DNA from 2 places in the Gottfriedia sp. OAE603 genome. Region 1 is predicted to be linked to the other one. Evidence: a T-box and tRNA genes for the amino acid it is inferred to sense, from the RefSeq annotation. Region 1 holds a T-box; the other holds one or more tRNA genes.
The links. The T-box of region 1 lies ahead of ABID96_RS08695 (glycine--tRNA ligase). A T-box ahead of a tRNA ligase gene usually reads a tRNA of that ligase, here a tRNA-Gly.

Region 1 (11,233 bases):
ATTACCGCGGTAATCGGTCCAAATGGAGCAGGTAAAACAACATTTTTTAATATGATTACGGGTGTATATACACCAACAAGCGGAGAAATTCTTCTAGGAGAAGAGAGTTTAGTCGGATTGAAGCCGCACGCAGTGTCTAAAAAAGGAATTGCTCGTACGTTTCAAAATATTCGACTTTTTAGTAGTATGACTGCGTTAGAAAACGTGATGGTGGGAATGCATCAACACTTAAAATACGGTGTAATTTCAACACTATTCCATTTACCTGGCTATAAAAAAGCTGAAAAAGCTGCAATGAAAGAAGCTTATAAATGGTTAGAATATGTAGGTCTTAGCGATGTTTATAATGAAGAATCTTCTAGTCTTTCTTATGGAGCACAAAGACGTTTAGAAATCGCACGTGCACTAGCTTCAAAGCCAAGTATTCTACTTTTAGATGAACCAGCAGCTGGTATGAATCCAAAAGAAACAAAAGAACTAACAGATCTAATTTATCAAATGCGAGATGATTTAAATTTAACAATCGTTCTGATTGAGCATGATATGAAGCTAGTAATGGAAATTTCTGAATATCTTTTCGTTTTAGATCATGGTGAAAAGATTGCGGAAGGAAAACCACTAGAAATCAGAAATAACCAAAAAGTAATCGAAGCATATCTTGGAAAAAGTGCAGTGACTACTGCATAGTGAAAGGAGTAAAAAAAATGACGCTATTACAATTAAAAGAAATTAACTCTTTTTACGGTGGTATTCAAGCACTGAAAAATATTAATATTGATGTAAATGAAGGTGAAATCGTTACGTTAATTGGAAGTAATGGTGCTGGAAAATCTACTACATTAAAAACGATAAGTGGTCAAGTGAAACCAAAAACTGGAGAGCTAATTTATAAAGGTGAGAATATTGTAAAACTACAATCTCATGAAATTGCCTTGAAGGGGATTGCTCATGTACCTGAGGGAAGAAGAATCTTTTCTAAATTGACTGTAAAAGAAAATTTAGAAATGGGTGCTTTCTCAGTAAAAGATAAAAAACTAATAGCTGCCAGAATGGAAATGGCGTTTGATTATTTTCCAAGACTGAAAGAACGTATTAACCAAAAAGGTGGTACGATGAGTGGTGGAGAACAACAAATGCTTGCAATTGGTAGGGCATTAATGATGGGACCTTCACTTTTAATGCTAGATGAACCATCAATGGGACTTGCGCCGATCATTGTTGAACAAATATTTGAGATCATCGAGCAATTAAACAAGCAAGGGATGACGATTTTATTAGTTGAACAAAACGCCTACCAAGCATTACAGATTGCACATCGTGGATATGTAATTCAAACAGGAGAAATCCAAATGGTTGGTGAAGGTAAAACATTAATGAATAACGAAGAAATTAAGAAAGCCTACTTAGCATAAAAAAAGTGCCATTTGTATTGATTACAAATGGCACTTTTTTTGATCATTATTTGTTAGCAATAAATTCCGCAATTTTCGCTTGAACATCTACAGATGATTGATTAATAGAAGATTGTAATGTCTCTTCTAGTAAACTACGATTTTTATAATAGTTTTCTTGATTGCTATTATAATAGTACTTCACTGCTTCTAAATCTGAGAAAAACTCTTTTCCAAGCTTTAGAAGAAATGTTACTGGAAGTTTTTCAATCGTGATATTTCCTTTTTGTTCAGAAATTTCATTTACCGTACTATTTGAAGTTGAAATCATTTCATCGTTTAATTCTTGTACTAAGATTTGTTCGAATCCTTTTATTTTATTATTTCTCTTATTTACGATTCGTTTTTTGTTCGTTTTTAATAAACGAATGGAATGATGTTTATCAAGCAAAACTGCTGATCGTTTCTTTTTCTTAAAAAATATGCTGCTACTCAAAACTAGCACTCCCTTCTTCAGAAAATAGGTATATTTTTAAAACAACTTTTCTATCATACCAATTAATCAGAATACTGTAAAGATATTATCTTTACATGAATGATTCTCGTTAAATATTCAAAAAATTCATGGTATTATTTCATTAAGAAAAGATAATAATAATGTTTGACGGAATAGTTGTCACTTTGATAAACTAAGACCATATTATTATTACATAAGTTATAACGTTGATGGAAAGAAGTAACTAAAGCAATATTTGCATAGCGAATTGAGGACGGTGGAAGCTCAATCAAAACCTTTAGTGAAAGGCATTCTTGAGTTATGTTTGAAAGTGGACAATTTCTAAAATTGTCAACTAGGGTGGAACCGCGGGTGCATATACAGCTCTCGTCCCTAGGCAGAAAATGCCTAAGGATGAGAGCTTTTTTATTTTCATTCTTGCATTTTCAAATAGAATCGAATGAAAAATGGAGGCAAAAAAAATGTCAGAAAAGTCTATGGAAGTCATTGTAAGTCATGCAAAGCATCGTGGATTTGTTTTTCCAGGATCAGAAATTTATGGTGGATTAGCAAATACTTGGGACTATGGTCCATTAGGAATTGAATTAAAAAACAATGTTAAAAAAGCTTGGTGGAAAAAATTTGTTCAGCAAAGTCCATATAATGTTGGTTTAGATGCTGCAATCTTAATGAACCCACGTACTTGGGAAGCTTCTGGTCATATTGGTAATTTTAATGACCCGATGATTGATTGTAAAAATTGTAAGGCTCGTCACCGTGCTGATAAATTAATTGAAAATGCACTTGATGAAAAAGGTATGGAAATTATCGTTGATGGGCTACCATTTACTGAGATGGCTAAGTTAATTCAAGAACATAACATAGCTTGTCCAGATTGCGGAAGTCATGATTTTACTGATATTCGTCAATTTAATTTAATGTTTAAAACTTTCCAAGGTGTTACTGAATCAAGTACAAATGAAATTTTCTTACGCCCAGAAACAGCACAAGGTATTTTCGTTAACTTTAAAAATGTTCAACGTACGATGAGAAAGAAAGTACCATTTGGTATTGCTCAAATCGGTAAAAGTTTCCGTAACGAAATTACACCAGGAAATTTCACGTTCCGTACTCGTGAATTTGAACAAATGGAACTTGAATTCTTCTGTAAGCCAGGTGAAGAGCTTGAGTGGTTTACGTATTGGAAAGAAACTGCTAATAAGTGGTTATTATCATTAGGTATGAAAGAAGATAATCTTCGTTTAAGAGACCATAGTGAAGATGAATTATCACATTATAGTAATGCGACAACAGATTTCGAATACAAATTCCCATTTGGTTGGGGCGAGCTATGGGGTGTAGCATCTCGTACAGATTATGATTTAAAACAGCATATGGAGTTTTCAACTGAAGACTTTACGTACCATGATCCAATTACGAATGAAAAATATGTTCCTTATTGTATTGAGCCATCATTAGGTGCTGACCGTGTTACTTTAGCATTTTTAATTGATGCTTATGAGGAAGAGGCATTAGAAGATGGAACTTCTCGTACTGTTATGAGATTACATCCGGCATTAGCGCCATATAAAGCGGCAATTTTACCTTTATCAAAAAAATTATCTGAAAATGCACAAGAAGTATTTGCAGCTTTAGCTGAAGATTTCAATGTAGATTTCGATGAAACTGGTTCAATTGGTAAACGTTACCGTCGTCAAGATGAAATTGGTACGCCATTCTGTATCACTTACGATTTTGAGTCAATTGAAGATGGAAAAGTAACTGTTCGTGATCGTGATACAATGGAACAAACACGTGTGGCAATTAGTGAACTTCAATCATTCTTAGCAAACAAAATTAAGTTTTAATACTTTTTTAGAAAATAGGTGTCCTTTTGGACATCTTTTTTCATATATTTTAATAAAGCTTGTTTAAATTTTCATTAAAATACTAAAAATGGTAAAATCAATGTATAAAAAACAAGGAGGAGTTTCGATGGGGAGTTCGAATCCGATTTTAAATTCTGAACAATTAACAAAGGCTAGGCATTCAGAAAAAGCGATGACATTGGGTGGAACGATTCGTAAAGCGTTAATTGCATTAATCATGCTAATCGCTACTGCTGGATACTCTTATTATTTAACAGTAACGGGTACTTTAAGTCCTAAGGTGTTTATTGGTTGTTTAATTTTTGCTTTTATAATCGGTTTAGTAACAAGCTTTTCACCTAGAATTGCTCCGATTACAACACCTATTTATGCTGCTGTTGAAGGGATATTAATAGGAAATATTTCAGCTGTATATGAAGCAACTTACGGAATGATTGTTTTACAGGCTGCATTATTAACAATTGCTATTATTGCTGGTACATTAATTTGCTACGCAACTGGCATCGTGAAAGTTACACATCGATTTAGATCAATTGTAATTGGTTTAACATTTGGCGTATTAATATTTTACTTACTAACAATGATTCTACAACTATTCCATGTACCAGTTCCATTTATGCATCAATCTGGTACGATTGGCTTAATAGTAAGTTTAGCAATCTTAATCATTGCATCACTTAATCTATTTTTAGACTTTGATTTGATCACATCTAGCATAAAACATGGTGCACCTAAACATTTCGAATGGTATTGTGCATTTGGTCTATTAGTTACTGTCATTTGGATTTATGTTGAAGCGTTAAGATTTCTATCAAGACTTAGAAATTAACATATTTAGCTAAAAACCTTACTCTGTGATGGAAGTAAGGTTTTTTCTACATAAGATTTAAAGCACCAAATTTTGTTAGAAAGTAGGGTTATACAATGAGTAAGAAAAAATTTGAAGTATTAGAACATGAAACAATTAATGATTGTTTAAAGAGAATGGAAGCAGAAGGGTATACGCCAGTTAAAAGAATGGAAGTTCCAATTTTTTCAGAGCAAATGATTAATGGTAAAATTGAAATTGAACCTTCAGGTAGAAAAATCGTATTTGAAGGAAAGATTAATAAATAGATGAATAAAATTAGTAAAATTATGGAAAAGTAACCTTATATGAATTAAATGAGGTGAAAATATGTCTAAATTAGCATGTCCACGCTGTAAAACAAATAAAACGAGATTTTATTTAATCGAACAACACCCAAAGGCTGTAAAATTAAATGCACAAAGCGGTGATATTGAACAAGAAGAATATATCTCAGGTGGGCTAGACCCATTTTATGTGCCTTATAAAGGGCCTGAATACTTAGTTCAATGTGGTGCATGTGGTGTCATTGAACAAAGTGTATTATTTGAGAAGGCTGCAGATTCTATGTAGTAATATGATTTCCTAATTATAAAATTAAAAAAATAGTGAAAGAAGACATTGAACAACAATTCAATGTCTTTTTTCTTATGTAGATATATGTGAGAAATTAGAAAGACTAACTTTATTACAGAGTATTTACGATTAAAATTTTAAACCCGTTAATAATACGTATGAAACTCAAGAACCGATACAGAAATAGTCATATTCACTTTCTATCTTTGAAGAAACTAATAGATTTTTGGATATTAGGAATACTAATCATGACGATATTGAAGAGTGAGGAATTCTATGAAAAAGATTGTTTTATTGTTATTTTTACTAGTTATTACGTGTCAGCCTTCAAAGGTTTTTGCTCAGAAAAAAATACCAATCCTCATTTATCATTCCATTGATGAATTTACGGGACATGGTGTTGAGGATCTTTATGTGCATCCTAAAGAATTTGAAAAACAAATGTTGTATTTAAAGCAACATGGTTTCACTTTATTAACTTTTGAAGATTGGAAGAATCGGAATAAAGTAAAGAAACCGATTTTCATTACTTTTGATGACGGTTATAAAAATAATTTAAATGCTTTTTCGATATTTCAAAAATTAAAGGATGATCAATTTAAACCAACTGGAACGCTTTTTGTGATTTCTGATTATATTGATTGGTCAAATAGGTTGTCAAAATCAGATTTGAAAAAGATGGTTGATTCGGGCATGTTTTCAATTCAATCTCATACTGCAACCCATCCAAATTTAACAAAAATAACAAATTATGAATATGAATTAAATGAATCGAAAAAGAAAATACAAGCCATTACGAATAAACCCGTCATTGCTTTAGCGTATCCTTATAGTTTGTACGATAAAAAAGTTATTGAAGAAACCAAGAAGTACTATAAGTATGGAATTACAACGATTCCAGAACTTTACGTAGAAAAAGGAAAGAAAGATGAAAACTATTTATTACCTCGTATTTATATTAAGTATTCTACAACTATAGATGAGTTTGCTAAAATTGTGGAATAATCTACAAACTCAGGCGATTACTAATTGTAATCGTTTTTTTTGTATAGAATTTCGATTGTGATTTTCTGAAAATAACCAATATTCATAAGTATATGGTAAAATTTGTATATACATAACATTTGTGAAGTAGAATTTTGACCTAAGTAAATAAATATTAATGAAAATGGAGTGATTTGATGACTTTTCCAATATTAGAAACGAACCGTTTATTGTTAGTAGAAATAGAAGACAAACACCTTGATGAGGTCTATCAAATTTTTTCTAATGAAGATGTTACAAAATATTATGGGATGAGTCCTTTTACAAATGAATCCCAAGCAAAAGTAATGATTGAATCTTTCAGAATTAGGTTTGAAAATAAACAAGGAATGCGTTGGGGAATCGTTGAGAAGGATTCAAATCATTTGATTGGGACGATAGGATTAAACAATTTAATCCTATCAGGAAAGAGAACGGAAATCGGTTATGATTTACTTCCAACTTATTGGGGTAAAGGTATTATGTCAGAGGCCATTAATGAAGTCATTACATATTGCTTTCAGACGCTATTATTATTCCGTATCGGGGCAGTTATTTTTCCTAAGAATATTGCGTCTTCTAAAGTAATTGAAAAATTCGGCTTTCAAAAGGAAGGACTTTTAAGGGGCTATATTTATCAAAATGAAGATTCACATGATGTATTCGTCTATTCATTACTGAAGTCGGATTGGGAAAATGAATGAACTTAAATTAATCTAAGGATGAATGGATTCGTTCACAAAAAATAAAAAAATAAGAAGGTAAGATGTAAAGGTGAATAAAATGAAAAATGAACATTATTTAAAAAAGCAGCTTGAAATTATCAGAGAAAATGATTATATGATTCCAAAAAATGAAAGTTATTATGAAATCGCAAAACAAATGTTAGATCACATTGGTTCTGTTAATCCATATTTACGAGACGATTTAATTTATTCAACGTTTTCTAAGTGGATTAAAAATGATGTATTTATGGCCGATGAATTAAGAGAATTTTTACAGGTTAGTATAGATGATGAACATTTATTGTTTGGATTAGGTGAAACGAATACGGATTCAGTTTTTACAAGAGCATTTTCTGTATTAATCATAGCGGCTATTTTACTGAAGCATAATGAAAAACAATTCATTCCAATCGAAGAGTTAGAACTTGTAAAGGAGAACGTATTTTTATTTGCGAAAAGTGAAAATGATGTCCGTGGTTATGTTGAAGAAAAAGGCTGGGCTCATTCAGTAGCTCATTTAGCTGATTGCTTAGATGAACTTGCAAAATGTAATGACTTAAACGAAAATGATCTAAGAACAATATTAGAACTAATCTTATTTAGAGCGATGGAAGCTCAAAATGTGTTTGATTGTGAAGAAGATGAAAGATTAGTAACAGCAGCTAATTCAATTTTAAAACGTAATGTATTATCTAGTGAAGAAATATGTAAGTGGATTGAACAATTCCAGAAAGTTAACAAAACTGGTGATTATATGACTGACTATTATATAAAAATAAATGCTAAGCATTTTTTACGTAGCCTATATTTTAGAGTTGATTTCCAAGATGAAGCATTTAAGGAGACGGTCACAAGTATTTTGTTAAAACTAAATAGGTATACTTCATGATTTAAAAGAGGGGGATTACAGGTGATTAAAGCAATTATTTTTGACTTTGATGGTCTAATTATTGATACAGAATCTGTGTGGTTTGCGGCATATAAAGAAGTTTTGGTAGATTACGAGATACAATTAACACTTGATAAATTCTCAGAAGTCGTTGGAACGCATGATGATGTACTATTTTCATATATTGAAGAAAATAGTTCAATTCCATTTGATAAAGAAATTTTAGAAAGTAAAGTCTCGGCGTTAGTGCAGGTGAAATTAGGAGAACCTGTCTTGAGAGAAAGTGTTGAAGACTATTTAAAAGCGGCAAAACAAACAGGACTAAAAATTGGCTTGGCATCTAGTTCTTCTCGAGCATGGGTTGAAGGATTTCTAAAGCAAATGAATATATACGATTATTTTGAAGTAATTAAAACAAAAGAAGATGTATTGGACATAAAGCCAGATCCCGAGCTATATTTGAAAGCAATTGAAGCATTAGGTATAGATGCAACAGAAGCAATTGCATTTGAGGATTCACTAAATGGTTTACTAGCAGCTCGTAAGGCTGGGTTACATTGCGTAATCGTTCCAAACAGTGTGACAGCTAATTTAGTTTTTGAAGATTATAGTCTTCGTCTATCTTCAATGGCTGAAAAGTCGCTTGAAGATGTCATCAATCATCTATCTATAATAGAATAGTATTAAAATCATTATTATCAATTTTTATAGTTTGCATTCACACAAAAGCCATTTCTACTTATTAGAAATGGTTTTTTGTATGGATTGTCACTCATTTGAATATAAGTATATTAAACGAAGATAGATTTATAGATTTTTTTATTGAATATTCAGAATTTATTTTGTATGATGTAATTACAACATACCGACTGGTTAGTATCTTAATGTATGTTTTATTTTTTTGACATTGATCCATACACAATTTTACTTTAGCGTTTTTTATTTCGTAATTAGGAGGTTATTGGAATGCACGTAAAAGAATTGTTTGACTTAACTGGTAAAGTGGCAATTGTGACTGGTGGTGGTAGAGGTCTTGGCGAGCAGATTGCGAAAGGCTTCGCTGAAGCAGGTGCAAACGTTGTTTTGTGTTCTAGGAATGAAAATGCTTGTAAAGAAGTAAGTGAAGAATTGAAAAGCATAGGTGTTGAAGCACTAGCTATTAGATGTGATGTTACAAACCCTGAAGATGTTCAAAATGTAGTCAATCAAACGAAAGAAAAATTTGGCAGAATTGATATATTAGTCAATAATAGTGGTGCTTCTTGGGGTGCGCCTGCTGAAGATATGCCGTTAGAGGCTTGGCATAAAGTATTAAATGTGAATGTGACTGGGACATTTATTATGTCTCAAGCAGTAGGAAAAATCATGCTTGATCAAAACAGTGGCAAAATCATAAACATTGCTTCTGTTGCAGGATTGCAAGGTACAAATCCAAAATATTTAGATGCAGTTGGCTATAGTGCAAGTAAAGGAGCAGTTGTTAATTTAACAAGAGATTTGGCAGTCAAATGGGGCTCGCGTGGTGTTCATGTAAATGCGATTGCACCTGGTTTCTTTCCAACTAAGATGTCAAAAGATGTGATCGCACATGGTGGTGAGGAAATCTTAGAGGGAACACCATTGAGAAAGTTCGGATCTGAAAATGATTTAAAAGGGGCTGCACTATTTTTAGCTGCACCAGCTTCAGACTTTGTGACAGGAGCAATTTTAGTAGTAGATGGTGGTTCTTCAGTTATGTAATTTGTTGAGATTTCTTGGTAAAAAAGGAGTTTAATAATGACAAAAATTCATTTATTAATGAAAAAAGAAGAAATGAATCAACAAAAACTAAGCGGGAATAAAACGGTTGTTGTTTTCGATATTTTACTAGCTACCTCTACAATAACTGCCACGTTGGAATTTGGAGCAAAAGAAGTAATTCCTGTACTAAATGGAAAAGAAGCAGTAGAAATATCAGAAGGAATAAAAAATAATGAAGTGATTTTAATTGGAGAATATAATGGTGCAACTTTAGACGGTTTTCATTCGCCTAATCCTTTAGCGCTAAGAAGTGTAGTAAACGGCAAAACAATCATATTATCTACTACAAATGGAACAATCGCACTTAAAAATGCACAGGCTGCGAAAAAAGTGTATGCGGCTTCGATTCTGAACAGTAACTCTGTTGTAAATCATATTCGTCAAACGTATGATGATGAAACAATTGTTTTAGTTTGTGCAGGATCATTTGGCCATTTTAATATGGAAGACTTTTATGGAGCGGGTTATTTTATAGATTGTCTTATAAGTGAATCGATTCAATTAGAGATGACTGATGCTTCCTTAGCCGCATTACATTTTTATAGAAGTTTTAAAGGGAAAGAGCTTGAGATATTAGCAGAATCTAGAGTTGGTAAAATGATGATGAACTTTGGTTTTGAAGCAGAACTTCATTTTGTAAGCCAAAAAAGTATATTTAACGTTGTACCGATGTTAGAAAATGGAAAAAGGATAGTGGATGTGAAACTTTCTGAGAAAACTGCTTTTTAATATATTTCTCTAGAAGAAGATTAGTAATGAAATAAACTACATACCAACTAGTTAGTATGAAGGGGATGAGTAAATGGATTTTTTATATTCATCAAAAGTACAAGAGTTTCAGAACAAATTGAAAACATTTATGGATCAGTATGTTTACCCAAATGAGCAATTATATGAAGAACAATTGAATCAACAAGAAACAAGATGGAGTGATGTGCCTCCAATAATTGAAGAATTAAAGGCTAAGGCTAAACAAGAAGGGCTTTGGAATTTATTTCTACCGGATAGCAACTACGGGGCAGGGTTAACAAATTTAGAATATGCTCCATTATGTGAAATTATGGGACGTTCATTAATTGGACCAGAAGTATTTAATTGTAGTGCACCAGACACTGGGAATATGGAAGTTTTAGAGAGATATGGAACAGAAGAACAAAAAGAAAGATGGCTTACACCTTTACTATCAGGTGAGATTCGTTCGTGTTTTTCAATGACTGAGCCTGATGTTGCTTCATCCGATGCTACAAATATTGAAGCGAGCATTCAAAATGAAGGTGATTATTATATCATTAATGCGAGAAAATGGTGGTCTTCAGGAGCAGGGGATCCGCGTTGCAAACTTGCGATTGTAATGGGAAAAACAAATCCTGAAGCAAACCGACATGAACAACAGTCTATGATTCTTGTTCCATTAAATACACCAGGTGTAAAGATTGAAAGAATGCTACCAGTTTTCGGATATGATCATGCACCACATGGTCATGCAGAAATTACTTTCACAAATGTAAAAGTTCCAAAAAGTAATATGATTTGGGGTGAAGGTAAAGGCTTTGCTATTGCACAAGGACGATTAGGTCCAGGACGAATTCATCACTGT
Region 2 (11,233 bases), 1.4 Mb from region 1:
GTCTATACTAGTAATTGGAAGATTTATGTAGGAGGAAACAAACATGACTAGAACAGATGGAAGATTAAATAATGAATTAAGGCCAATAGAAATTATAACGAATTATACAAAACATGCTGAAGGATCTGTACTAATTAGTGTAGGGGATACAAAAGTAATTTGTAATGCTACGGTTGAAGACCGCGTGCCACCTTTCTTAAGAAATAGCGGTAAAGGCTGGATTTCAGCTGAGTATTCTATGTTACCAAGGGCAACACAAGATCGAACGATGCGTGAGTCAACAAAAGGTAAAGTAACAGGTCGTACAATGGAAATTCAAAGACTAATCGGTAGAGCACTAAGAGCGGTTGTTGATTTAGAAGCACTTGGAGAAAAAACGATATGGATTGACTGTGATGTAATACAAGCGGATGGGGGAACTCGAACAACCTCTATTACTGGTGCATTCGTTTCTATGATGTTGGCATTTGATAAATTAATTAAACAAGATAAATTAAAATCTTATCCAGTTAAAGATTATTTGGCAGCGACTTCTGTAGGGATATTAGAGGATGCTGGTGCGGTTTTAGATTTATATTATCTAGAAGATTCTACAGCTAGTGTTGATATGAACATCATTATGACTGGAGAAGGACGCTTTGTAGAACTGCAAGGAACTGGTGAAGAAGCGACCTTTACAAGAGAAGAGCTAAATGAAATGCTTGCTCTAGGTGAACTAGGAATTAAAAAGTTGATTGAAAAACAAAAAGAAGTTCTATTAAATGAAGGAATTAAGTTTTAACTATACATTGATAGAGGAGAGACTTTAAGGATGGAAACAATTATTATTGCGACGAATAATAAAGGGAAAGTAAAAGACTTTGAAGCACTTTTTCACCCGATGGGATTTCGAATTAAATCCTTACAGGATTTCCCTGAAATTGAAGAGATTGAAGAAACTGGTACAACTTTTGAGGAAAATGCTATTTTAAAAGCTGAATACTTAGCAAAAGTTCTACAAACTCCGGTTATTGCAGATGATTCGGGGTTAATTGTAGATGCACTTGAAGGAAGACCTGGTGTATACTCAGCACGTTACGCAGGCCTTCATAAAAGCGATGAAGATAATTTACAAAAAGTATTAAGTGAGCTTCATGATGTTTTTCCAGGTAAACGTACTGCAAGGTTTTATTGTGCGCTTGCATTAGCTGCGCCAGGTAAAAATACGATTACCGTTAATGGGACAGTAGAGGGTTATATCTCGAGCGAAAAGAGAGGAACAAATGGGTTTGGATATGATCCAATTTTCTTTTTGCCAGAGTTGGACAAAACGATGGCTGAATTAACGGCAGATGAAAAAAGTGGCTTAAGTCATAGGGCAAATGCAATTAAATCATTAATGAACGTAATAGAAAAAGAAGGAAAAGAATTTTTCTAAGGGGATAATATGATGAAAGCATTGATTCTAAGTGATAGTCATGGTTTAACAGAACTGCTTGAAGTAATTTCTAAACGTCATCGTGAAGATGTTGATTTAATGATCCACTGTGGTGACTCTGAGTTAGAACTAGATGCAAAAGAATTACAAGGTTTTCATGTCGTTCGAGGCAATTGTGATTTTAGAGGAGAATTCCCTGAAGAGTTTATTCACCAAGAAAATGATGTTAAGATTTACGCCACTCATGGTCATTTATATGGGATTAAACAAACTCTACAGAAGCTTCATTATCGATGCAGAGAATTAGGAGCAACAATCGCTTGCTTCGGCCACTCTCACATGCTTGGTGCTGAAGTGATTGATGGAATCCTTTTTATCAACCCAGGTAGTATACTCCTACCTCGAATGCGAAAAGAAAAAACATATGCAATCATAGATACCGATGGTAAATCTGCAAAGGTTATTTTTTACACGATTGATGGAAATGAGTTATTATCAGCTTCATTTGATTTAAATCAATAACTTAAGTTAAAGGTTAGTAGTAAAATATAAATTTCTACTAACCTTTAAGTTCTTTAAAAAGTGATAATTTTCATACAAATAAAATATAATGAGGATATAAATAGAAAAGAATTTTTTTCCTTTATTTTGGAAAAAAAGTTAAAATTATTATTGACTTTATTTAGTGAAGTGACTATAATAAATTATGTCGACAGGTGATGTCGCTAAAAAAACATGCGGGTGTAGTTTAATGGTAAAATAGAAGCCTTCCAAGCTTCGGTCGTGGGTTCGATTCCCATCACCCGCTCCATTATGTCCTGGTAGCTCAGCAGGATAGAGCAACGGCCTTCTAAGCCGTCGGTCGGGGGTTCGAATCCCTCCCAGGACGTCATAACAGGAAAAAGGTTTAAGGAATTAGGGTTATCCCCATTCCTTAAACCTTTTTTTGTGCTATTGATATGAATTCCTTCTTCTACTCTATAATAGTCCCTTTGTACTAACACTTCATTTAATGACTTTCTACTTTCCTTTTTGACTCGGTATGAACATCCCTAATCATTTGTTGTAAGCAATAGTAAAAAATGGATTCAGCATTTAACTAAACATTTATTATATTATTCCGACATAATTACAGATGAAGAAGGGAGCATATATTTATGTTTTTTAAAAAGAAAGAGAAACAAGGTCATTTTTTGCAAGAAAATAATCAATCAAAAGTTTCGGTTTCAATCCAAGTAACTGATGAAGAAATAAAAAAGCAACTAGCGTTCATCCGATTAAATGAAGAAGAGTTAAAGATCTTAAAAAGTTTACAACCAATTGTTTCAGAAAATATAGAAAGTTTAGTATCAGCATTTTATGATGCGGTATTAAAAGTTGAACATTTAAAAAATATCATTGAAAGTCACTCATCTGTTGAACGTTTGAGAAAAACCTTAACGTCACATATTCATTTATTATTTCATGGCGAAATAAATGATGAGTATGTAAATAAACGATTAAAAGTGGCTCAAATCCATTTTAGAATAGGACTTCAACCGAAATGGTATTTAGCTGCATTTCAAAATATTTTAGAAGAGTTAATGTTAGTAATTTCTAAAATTTCTAATACAACTAGTGAAGAGCAAAGAAAGTTAATATCTGTAGCATCAAAAATATTAAACTTTGAACAGCAATTAGTATTAGATCTATATGAAAAAGAAAATATCGGTGAAAAAGAGAAACAATTACAAGTAGAAATAAATTTAAAGAAAAAAATTGGGGAAATTGCTGAGGAATTTCTTGCTTTAGTTGAAGAAACAAATGCTGCCGTTGAGTTATTAGTAGACAGCAGTGTAAGGGTAAACGAATCAGTTATTTCAAATAATGAAATTGCTAGTACTACTCAGTCGTTGGCTTATGAAGGTCAAGAGTTAATGAAAGTTTTAAATAATAAAATTTCAACGATCTCGAATAGTACAGATGAAGTATCAGTTTCAGTTGATGTACTTAATAACTCTTTTAATGAAATATCACAAGTCATACTAATTGTTCAAGATATTGCTAATCAAACTAATTTACTTGCCCTTAATTCTGCAATTGAGGCGGCTCGAGCAGGTGAGCATGGAAAAGGATTTGCGGTAGTAGCAAACGAAGTAAAGAAATTAGCTACGCAAACAAAAACATCAACAGAACGAATTGAAGAATTAATCTCACATGCAACGTTGTATATGAATAAAGTTGTAAATTCAATTCATGATGTGAAAGGATTAGTAAATGATGGTCAACAGGAAGCAACGCAAACTCATGATTCCTTTAATGGTATTGTAAGTTCAATGGACAACAGTTTATCTGGAAACCATGGGATTGAAAAACAAATTGTAAATTTAGTTGATGTGATTAAGGAAATTGGCGGAGCAATCAGCAGTGTCGCAGAGTCTGCAAATGAACTAAATGATGCAGTGCATAAAGAGTAATATATTAGCTAAAAGAGAGGGGAATTCCTTCTCTTTTTTTGTTTTTTACAAAATTGTGAGAATATAACAAATTTGTTAAGAACCGAAATTTTATGATGAGATATGTTATCCTAATATAAATAAGATAGTGGAGTGATTTTTTATGACCGAAAAAGACTTTTGGGGACTCATTTCAAAAATGCATATTGTAGAAGAACCTTATGAGTGGGTAATTAGTCATTTAGCAAAACAAAGTGATGAGGAAATTGCAGAATTTGAAATACAGTTCGAAACTGCTTTTTCAAGAGCATACAATTCTAGGTTATTAGCAGCTGCATGGGTAATTATGGATGGATGCTCGGAAGATTCATTTGCTTTTTTTAGAGCGTGGTTAATCGGTCAAGGTGAGCAAGTATATAAAAAAGTTCTAGACGATCCAGACTATTTGGCTGAATATATATTTCCTATTTACGAGGAAGAAGGCTTAGTGCCTGAATTAGAAGACATGTTAGATATAGCTCTACAAGCTTATACAATTAAACGTAAAGGCGACGATGATTGGGATGATCAACTTTGGAATGAGTTCAATGCTTTAGTTGAAAGTAAGGGATATCATTATCCAGAGTTACATTTAGCAGCAGATTGGAAAACAAATGATGAATTAAAAGAACTATATCCGAAATTATGGAAACGTTTTGGATTAAAGCCATTACGCTAAATAAAAGAAGAACCTTGTTCTTCTTTTTTGTCGTTTAAGAGGATAATTCGTAGCGAAATATTTTATTTAATTTGTATTCATGATAAACTTTTTCATTATGTATATGTTCAGGAGAAAACTATTGGATAAGGAGGAGTTACATGGAAGACAATATTGTCTTTTTTCCTAAACTAAAGGATCGGATTATCAGTTTAGGTAAAAAAGCACTAGAAGAGAAGAACTATAGTAAAGCATTAATGTTATGTGATCAACTGAAAGAGATGGATGAACATAATTCTCAAACTGAACTGGCAGCGGTAGCGTGCTTACTCGAAGGAAACAAACCATTAGAAGCGAAAATAAGATGCGAAGACTTAGTTTTTGGCCCATTTGAGAGTGATGAAGCAATTGAAGTCTTTATCAGTATTTTATTTCAATTAAAAGAGTATGAAGTATTACAAAAATCTATAAAGAAATTACTTCAGCAAAAACGAATTGATGAAACTCAAATGGATAAATATCAAGCAATGCTATCGTTAACAAATAAGGTAGCTCCAGAACGAAATGAACATCATGAAATGTTGAATTTACATAATTTAGTAGAAAATAACATAACGATTCATAAACAACTTGAAATCATCAATGAACTGAGAGTAATTGATTGTAAACTAATTCTAAATCAAATAGAAGATGTTGTGAAAAGTTCACGAGCAAATCCATTAATTCAAAGCTTTATTTTATTTATTTTGCAAGAACAATCGATAGATCATGAATTTGAAATTAAAAAAATGAACCAAGAAATGACTTGGAATGCTATTAGTGACTCAAATGAACATGATCAATTTATTGCAAAGGTCGTACAAAAGTTAAGCCTTGGGCTTGAGAGTGAGGATCCTTCAGCATTTGAACTAGCTAAAACACATTTTCAACATTTTATGACAATTTATTTTCCATTTATTCCGGAACCGAGTAATGAAGATGTTTGGACTGCTTGTTTCTATAGTATAGTACAAGAATATTTTGATCGAAAAGTTGATGAAGATGATTTGTTTGAATTGTTTCAAGTTGAATATGATGAAGTTCAAATAGCTGCTACTTTAGTGAGACAATTTGAAAAAGAAGGGTATTTTGATTTGAGCAGTAGCTAATTTATAGAATATTTTGAGCGTAGTAATGTGAATGTACTAAGGTAACATCCTATACATAAACAGGAACATGGCGTGGAAAGCAACAATCTTTTTAAGTAGAGACCTAAATATAAAATAGGAAATATTGAAACAAAAAAGGAATGTGTTATAATAGAATGGTTGTAACGACTATTTACTTAATTATACATGTAATATTTCCTGTTTATTCATAAGTAGGACATGCGTGTATAGTACTAAAATTCGTAAGCACATATATATTTTTAGATAATCTTGGAGGGAACTAACAATGACTGCTAAATGGGAAAAATTAGAAGCTAACGTTGGTCTATTAACTGTAGAAGTTGAAGCTTCTGAAGTAGATAAAGGTTTAGACGCAGCTTTCAAAAAAGTTGTAAAAACAATTAATGTACCTGGATTCCGTAAAGGAAAATTACCTCGTCCAATTTTCGAACAAAAATTTGGTATCGAAGCACTTTACAATGATGCTTTAGATGTAATTTTACCAGAAGCATACAGCCAAGCTGTTCAAGAAGTTGGTATTGAGCCAGTTGATCGCCCAGAGGTTGATGTAGAGCAAATGGAAAAAGGTAAAACTTTAATTTTCAAAGCTAAAGTAACTGTAAAGCCTGAAGTTAAATTAGGTGAATACAAAGGTTTAGAAGTTGAAGAAACTGATGCAACTGTAACTGAAGAAGATGTACAAGCTGAATTAACTAAATTACAAGAGCGTCAAGCTGAGTTAGTAGTTAAAGAAGACGGTACAGTAGAACAAGGCGATACAGCTGTAATCGATTTCGAAGGTTTCGTTGATGGCGTTGCTTTCGAAGGTGGAAAAGGTGAAAACTATGCATTAGAAATCGGTTCAGGTTCATTCATTCCTGGATTTGAAGATGCTTTAGTTGGTACAAAATCAGGCGTTGAAACTGATGTAAACGTAACATTCCCTGAAGAGTACCACAGTGCTGAATTAGCAGGAAAAGCTGCTACTTTCAAAGTAACTGTTCATGAAATCAAATCTAAAGAACTACCTGAATTAAACGACGAGTTCGCTAAAGATGTAAACGATGAAGTTGAAACTTTAGATGCTCTTAAAGCTAAAATCAAAGCTGATTTAGAAGAGTCTAAAAAAGCTCAAGCTGAAGGTAGCTTACGTGATGCATTAGTACAAAAAGCTGCTGACAATGCTGAAGTGGAAATCCCTGATGTAATGTTCGAAAGCCAAGTTGACCGTATGGTTAAAGACTTTGAACAACGTATTGCTCAGCAAGGATTAAACTTAGAACTTTACTACCAATTCACTGGTACAAAAGAAGAAGATCTTCGTGGCCAAATGCGTACAGATGCTGAAGCTCGTGTGAAAATCGACCTAACAATCGATGCGATCATCGAAGCTGAAAAAATCGAAGCAACTGAAGAAGAAGTTAACGAAGAATTAGGACGTTTATCTGAAATGTACAATATCCCTGCTGACCAATTAGTTGGAATGCTTGGTGGTACTGATGCAGTTCGTGATGATATCCAAATCCGTAAAGCTGTTGAATTATTAGTAGATAGCAGAAAAAAATAAGCGTTATTTATAAATATAGTGTATAAAACAAGGCGCGAATTTTTCGTGCCTTGTTTTTAAATAATGAAATATTTGGTAATATGAACTGATTCCTTTAAAATGCACATATACATATGTTAGAATCTGTTAATACAGTTTTTAAAAAAAGATTGTGGCTATACTAAAAATAATTCTTTAAAAAAAGGATTATCTACTTTACATTAGAATATATATATTCTAAAAATTTAAACAACTTAAGAGAACTAAATAATTGCTTTGTTTATTTTGTGTGCTATCATATAGCTACAAGATACATATTTTTTCGTAATACATACATATTGAGTGACTTTTTAGAAATTTTTAGAGGGAGTGAACATATGTTCAAATTTAACGAAGAAAAAGGACAGCTAAAATGTTCGTTCTGTGGAAAATCTCAGTCTCAGGTAAGGAAGCTAGTTGCTGGACCTGGTGTGTACATTTGTGACGAGTGTATCGAATTATGTACTGAAATTGTTCAAGAGGAATTAGCGAAAGAAGAGGAAGTAGAGTTTAAAGATGTACCAAAGCCAAAAGAAATTTGCGAGATTCTTGATGAATATGTAATTGGTCAAGACAATGCAAAAAGGGCTTTATCAGTAGCTGTGTATAATCATTACAAACGAATTAATTCAAATAGTAAAATTGATGAAGTTGAATTATCGAAAAGTAATATTGCAATGATTGGACCAACTGGTAGTGGTAAAACATTATTAGCTCAAACATTAGCACGTATTTTAAATGTACCTTTTGCAATTGCTGATGCTACTTCATTAACTGAGGCAGGATATGTGGGTGAAGATGTAGAGAACATTCTTCTAAAACTAATCCAAGCTGCTGATTATGATGTAGAACGTGCAGAAAAAGGTATTATCTATATTGATGAAATTGATAAGGTAGCTCGTAAATCTGAGAACCCATCAATTACTCGTGACGTATCAGGTGAAGGTGTACAACAAGCACTTTTAAAAATTCTTGAAGGAACAGTTGCTAGTGTTCCGCCACAAGGTGGACGTAAGCATCCTCATCAAGAATTTATTCAAATCGATACAACAAATATTTTATTTATTTGTGGTGGAGCATTTGATGGTATTGAACAGATCATTAAACGTCGTTTAGGTAAAAAAGTAATTGGATTTGGTGGAGACTCTGAAAAGAACGACTTAAGTTCAAAAGAGATCTTAAACCACGTATTACCAGAAGACTTATTACGATTTGGTTTAATTCCAGAGTTTATTGGTCGTTTACCGGTATTAGCGAACTTAGAGCAGCTTGATGAAACATCGTTAGTAGAAATTTTAACGAAACCAAAAAATGCTCTAATTAAGCAATATCAAAAATTACTAGAACTTGACCAAGTTGAACTTGAGTTCGAAGATCAAGCGTTAACTGAAATTGCTAAAAAAGCAATTGAACGTAAAACGGGTGCTCGTGGTCTACGTTCAATTATCGAAGGAATTATGTTAGATATTATGTTTGAATTACCTTCTCGTGAAGATATTCAAAAATGCGTAATTTCTGCTGAAACTGTTAAATCTGGTGCAGCTCCAAAGCTTGTCTTAGAAGACGGTTCGGAATTAGAACTAAATAAAAAAGAAAAGAAAAATAAATTAGCTTAATAAAAAAACCAAATGCTTCCTAAGCATTTGGTTTTTTATTTTGAGATTGTATTCTGTTATCCAGCTGATGTTACAAGTTTTTCTTTCTGATTTGCCTTTACAACTAGTAAACACGCTATTAATGCAAATACAAAAGTAAACGAGAACAAAATTCCAATTCCATTCCAATATACATTCCATTCTCTTGTACTAATTACACTTCTAAAACTATTTACTGCATATGTCATTGGAAGAAACTTATTAATATCTTGTATAAATTGTGAAGCTAGTTCGATTGGGAACGTACCGCCACAAGTAACTAATTGTGTAACGAGTAAAATAATGGCACCTAATTTTCCAATTCCTCCAAAGATTGAAACAAGCATTAAGATAAAAGTAACGTATGTCAATGCAGCTAATAAACTGAGGATCAAGAATTTTGGGATACTGTAAACAAGCACGTCAAAACCAAACAATATGACAATATCTACAATAATTGTTTGAATGAAAGCAAATGAAGCATAGAGACAAAACTTATTAACGAAATGCTGCCAACCAGATACTCCAGGAATTTTTGATTCACGCTCAAAAGGAACAACGTTTGATGCAATTAAGCCACCAACAAATAAACCTAGTGTAAGGAAATAAGGCACCATTGATGTACCATAGTTTTCAACTTCATTTATAACAGTTTCTTGTAAATCAACAGGTCTTGAGAACATACTAAAAAGATTCTCGTCTGAATGAATATTTGAAGATTTATTTGCTGCATCACTTAGTTTATCTGATAATTCACCAGTTCCATTTGTTAAATCCTGCATGCCATTAACTAAAGCTGAGGTACCATCAAGTATTTTTTCTGATCCATTTGTCGCAGAAATAACACCATTACTAAATGTATGGAAACCCTCATTCCATTTTGTCATTCCAGAAGAGAATTTAGTTAATCCAGCTGTTAATTTTTGACTACCTAAGTATGCACCATTCAGATGTTTATCAAATGAATGCAATCCTTTTGCAAGATCTTCTTGTCCGTCTTTTACTTTGGTGATTCCATTAGATTGTAATGTTTGGATTGTTTGCATTTTATTTAATAGTCCAGTAATAATTTGTATTTCTGATTGTATAGCCTTAATTGTGTCGTCATCTTTTGCTTCTGAATTTTTATTGATATATTCATCTAGTTTGATAGTTAAACTTTGTTTTGTTTTTTCAAGCTCTGTTATTAGCATACCTTGTGTATCACTAGCTGATTTAAGTTGTGTTACGCCAGAAACTAATGAAGTAGCACCACTTTCAAGCTGTCCGCCAGCATTATTTAATTCATCTAATCCAGTAGTTAAAGAATCAGATCCAGATTTTATTGTACTTAAACTATCTGACAGCTTATTTATACCTTCTGTTAATGGAACGGTACTATTAGATAATTGTCTTTCTCCTCTAGCCAGTTGACTTGCACCATCTTTTAGATTTGAAGCACCATTTTTTGCTTTATTAGTTCCTTCATGAATTTTAGTGGCACCGTTACTGGCTTGTTCAAATCCATTACTCATATCTTTTAGATTCGAAAAGATAGTCTCAGTGTAAGACTTAGTAATTTCTGTACTAACTTTGTCATAAATTTCTTTAGCTACCTGGCTACTAATTTGACCTGCAACAAAGTTTTTACCTTGATTAATTTTGTATTCTAATTTTGCTTTTTGAGGGTGTTCATCGGAAATAGTTGCTACTTTTTCAGAGAAATTCTTTGGAATAGTGATGATTAAGAAGTAATCTCCTTTATTTAACCCTTTTTTAGCGCGGTCTTGGGATACAAAATGTAAATCTAAGTTTTTGTTCTCTTTTAAATCAGTTACCATATCATTTCCAATATGAATATCTGTATCACCCATATTAGATCCTTGGTCTAAATTCACAACTGCCACGGGAAATTGATCTAACTTTCCATATGGATCCCAATATCCAGCAACAAATAAACCTGCATAAACTAGTGGCATTAATAAAAGAATTCCAACAGCAATCGTAGCCATTTTATGCTTTAAGATATGCTGCCAATCTTTTATAAATAATGTAAGACCCATTATATAACTCACTCCATTCTAAAAAAAATAAAAACTTGTATGATACAAGTTTCGTTATAAAGAAACACCTCTAATTAAGAGGGTTTGTCTAATATACTTGTATGATACAAGTTTTATCGTATAAAATGACATGTTAATCAGTTCTCAAACGAAAGAAAAACTTGCTTCATACAACTATTAGGACAAAAACTAGTTGTGATACACAACTATATTAGTGTAATAGGTTGTATTATGCAAGTTAAAATTTTTTAATAATATATCAAGATATTTTTAAG

Region 2: it has a tRNA-Gly gene. The T-box ahead of ABID96_RS08695 (glycine--tRNA ligase) is inferred to sense a tRNA for this amino acid. The anticodon was not compared.

The regions. Positions count from the first base shown of each region.
Region 1 covers NZ_JBEUNN010000001.1:1,748,778-1,760,010, forward strand. Annotated here, with positions in the region: gene ABID96_RS08680 (ABC transporter ATP-binding protein) at 1-687, shown strand, start outside; gene ABID96_RS08685 (ABC transporter ATP-binding protein) at 705-1,412, shown strand; gene ABID96_RS08690 (hypothetical protein) at 1,459-1,887, opposite strand; T-box leader at 2,106-2,285, shown strand; gene ABID96_RS08695 (glycine--tRNA ligase) at 2,370-3,755, shown strand; gene ABID96_RS08700 (Bax inhibitor-1/YccA family protein) at 3,883-4,605, shown strand; gene ABID96_RS08705 (NETI motif-containing protein) at 4,701-4,892, shown strand; gene ABID96_RS08710 (DNA alkylation repair protein) at 4,954-5,196, shown strand; gene ABID96_RS08715 (polysaccharide deacetylase family protein) at 5,476-6,204, shown strand; gene ABID96_RS08720 (GNAT family N-acetyltransferase) at 6,381-6,926, shown strand; gene ABID96_RS08725 (DUF2785 domain-containing protein) at 7,006-7,836, shown strand; gene ABID96_RS08730 (HAD family hydrolase) at 7,861-8,517, shown strand; gene ABID96_RS08735 (SDR family oxidoreductase) at 8,803-9,576, shown strand; gene ABID96_RS08740 (2-phosphosulfolactate phosphatase) at 9,613-10,365, shown strand; gene ABID96_RS08745 (acyl-CoA dehydrogenase) at 10,439-11,233, shown strand, end outside.
Region 2 covers NZ_JBEUNN010000001.1:3,145,997-3,157,229, reverse strand. Annotated here, with positions in the region: gene rph (ribonuclease PH) at 44-781, shown strand; gene ABID96_RS16150 (XTP/dITP diphosphatase) at 812-1,417, shown strand; gene ABID96_RS16145 (YfcE family phosphodiesterase) at 1,430-1,939, shown strand; tRNA gene ABID96_RS16140 (tRNA-Gly) at 2,155-2,228, shown strand; tRNA gene ABID96_RS16135 (tRNA-Arg) at 2,233-2,306, shown strand; gene ABID96_RS16130 (protoglobin domain-containing protein) at 2,575-3,873, shown strand; gene ABID96_RS16125 (DUF4240 domain-containing protein) at 4,016-4,570, shown strand; gene ABID96_RS16120 (hypothetical protein) at 4,711-5,697, shown strand; gene tig (trigger factor) at 5,984-7,264, shown strand; gene clpX (ATP-dependent protease ATP-binding subunit ClpX) at 7,621-8,898, shown strand; gene ABID96_RS16105 (YhgE/Pip family protein) at 8,955-10,958, opposite strand; gene ABID96_RS16100 (MarR family winged helix-turn-helix transcriptional regulator) at 11,229-11,233, opposite strand, start outside.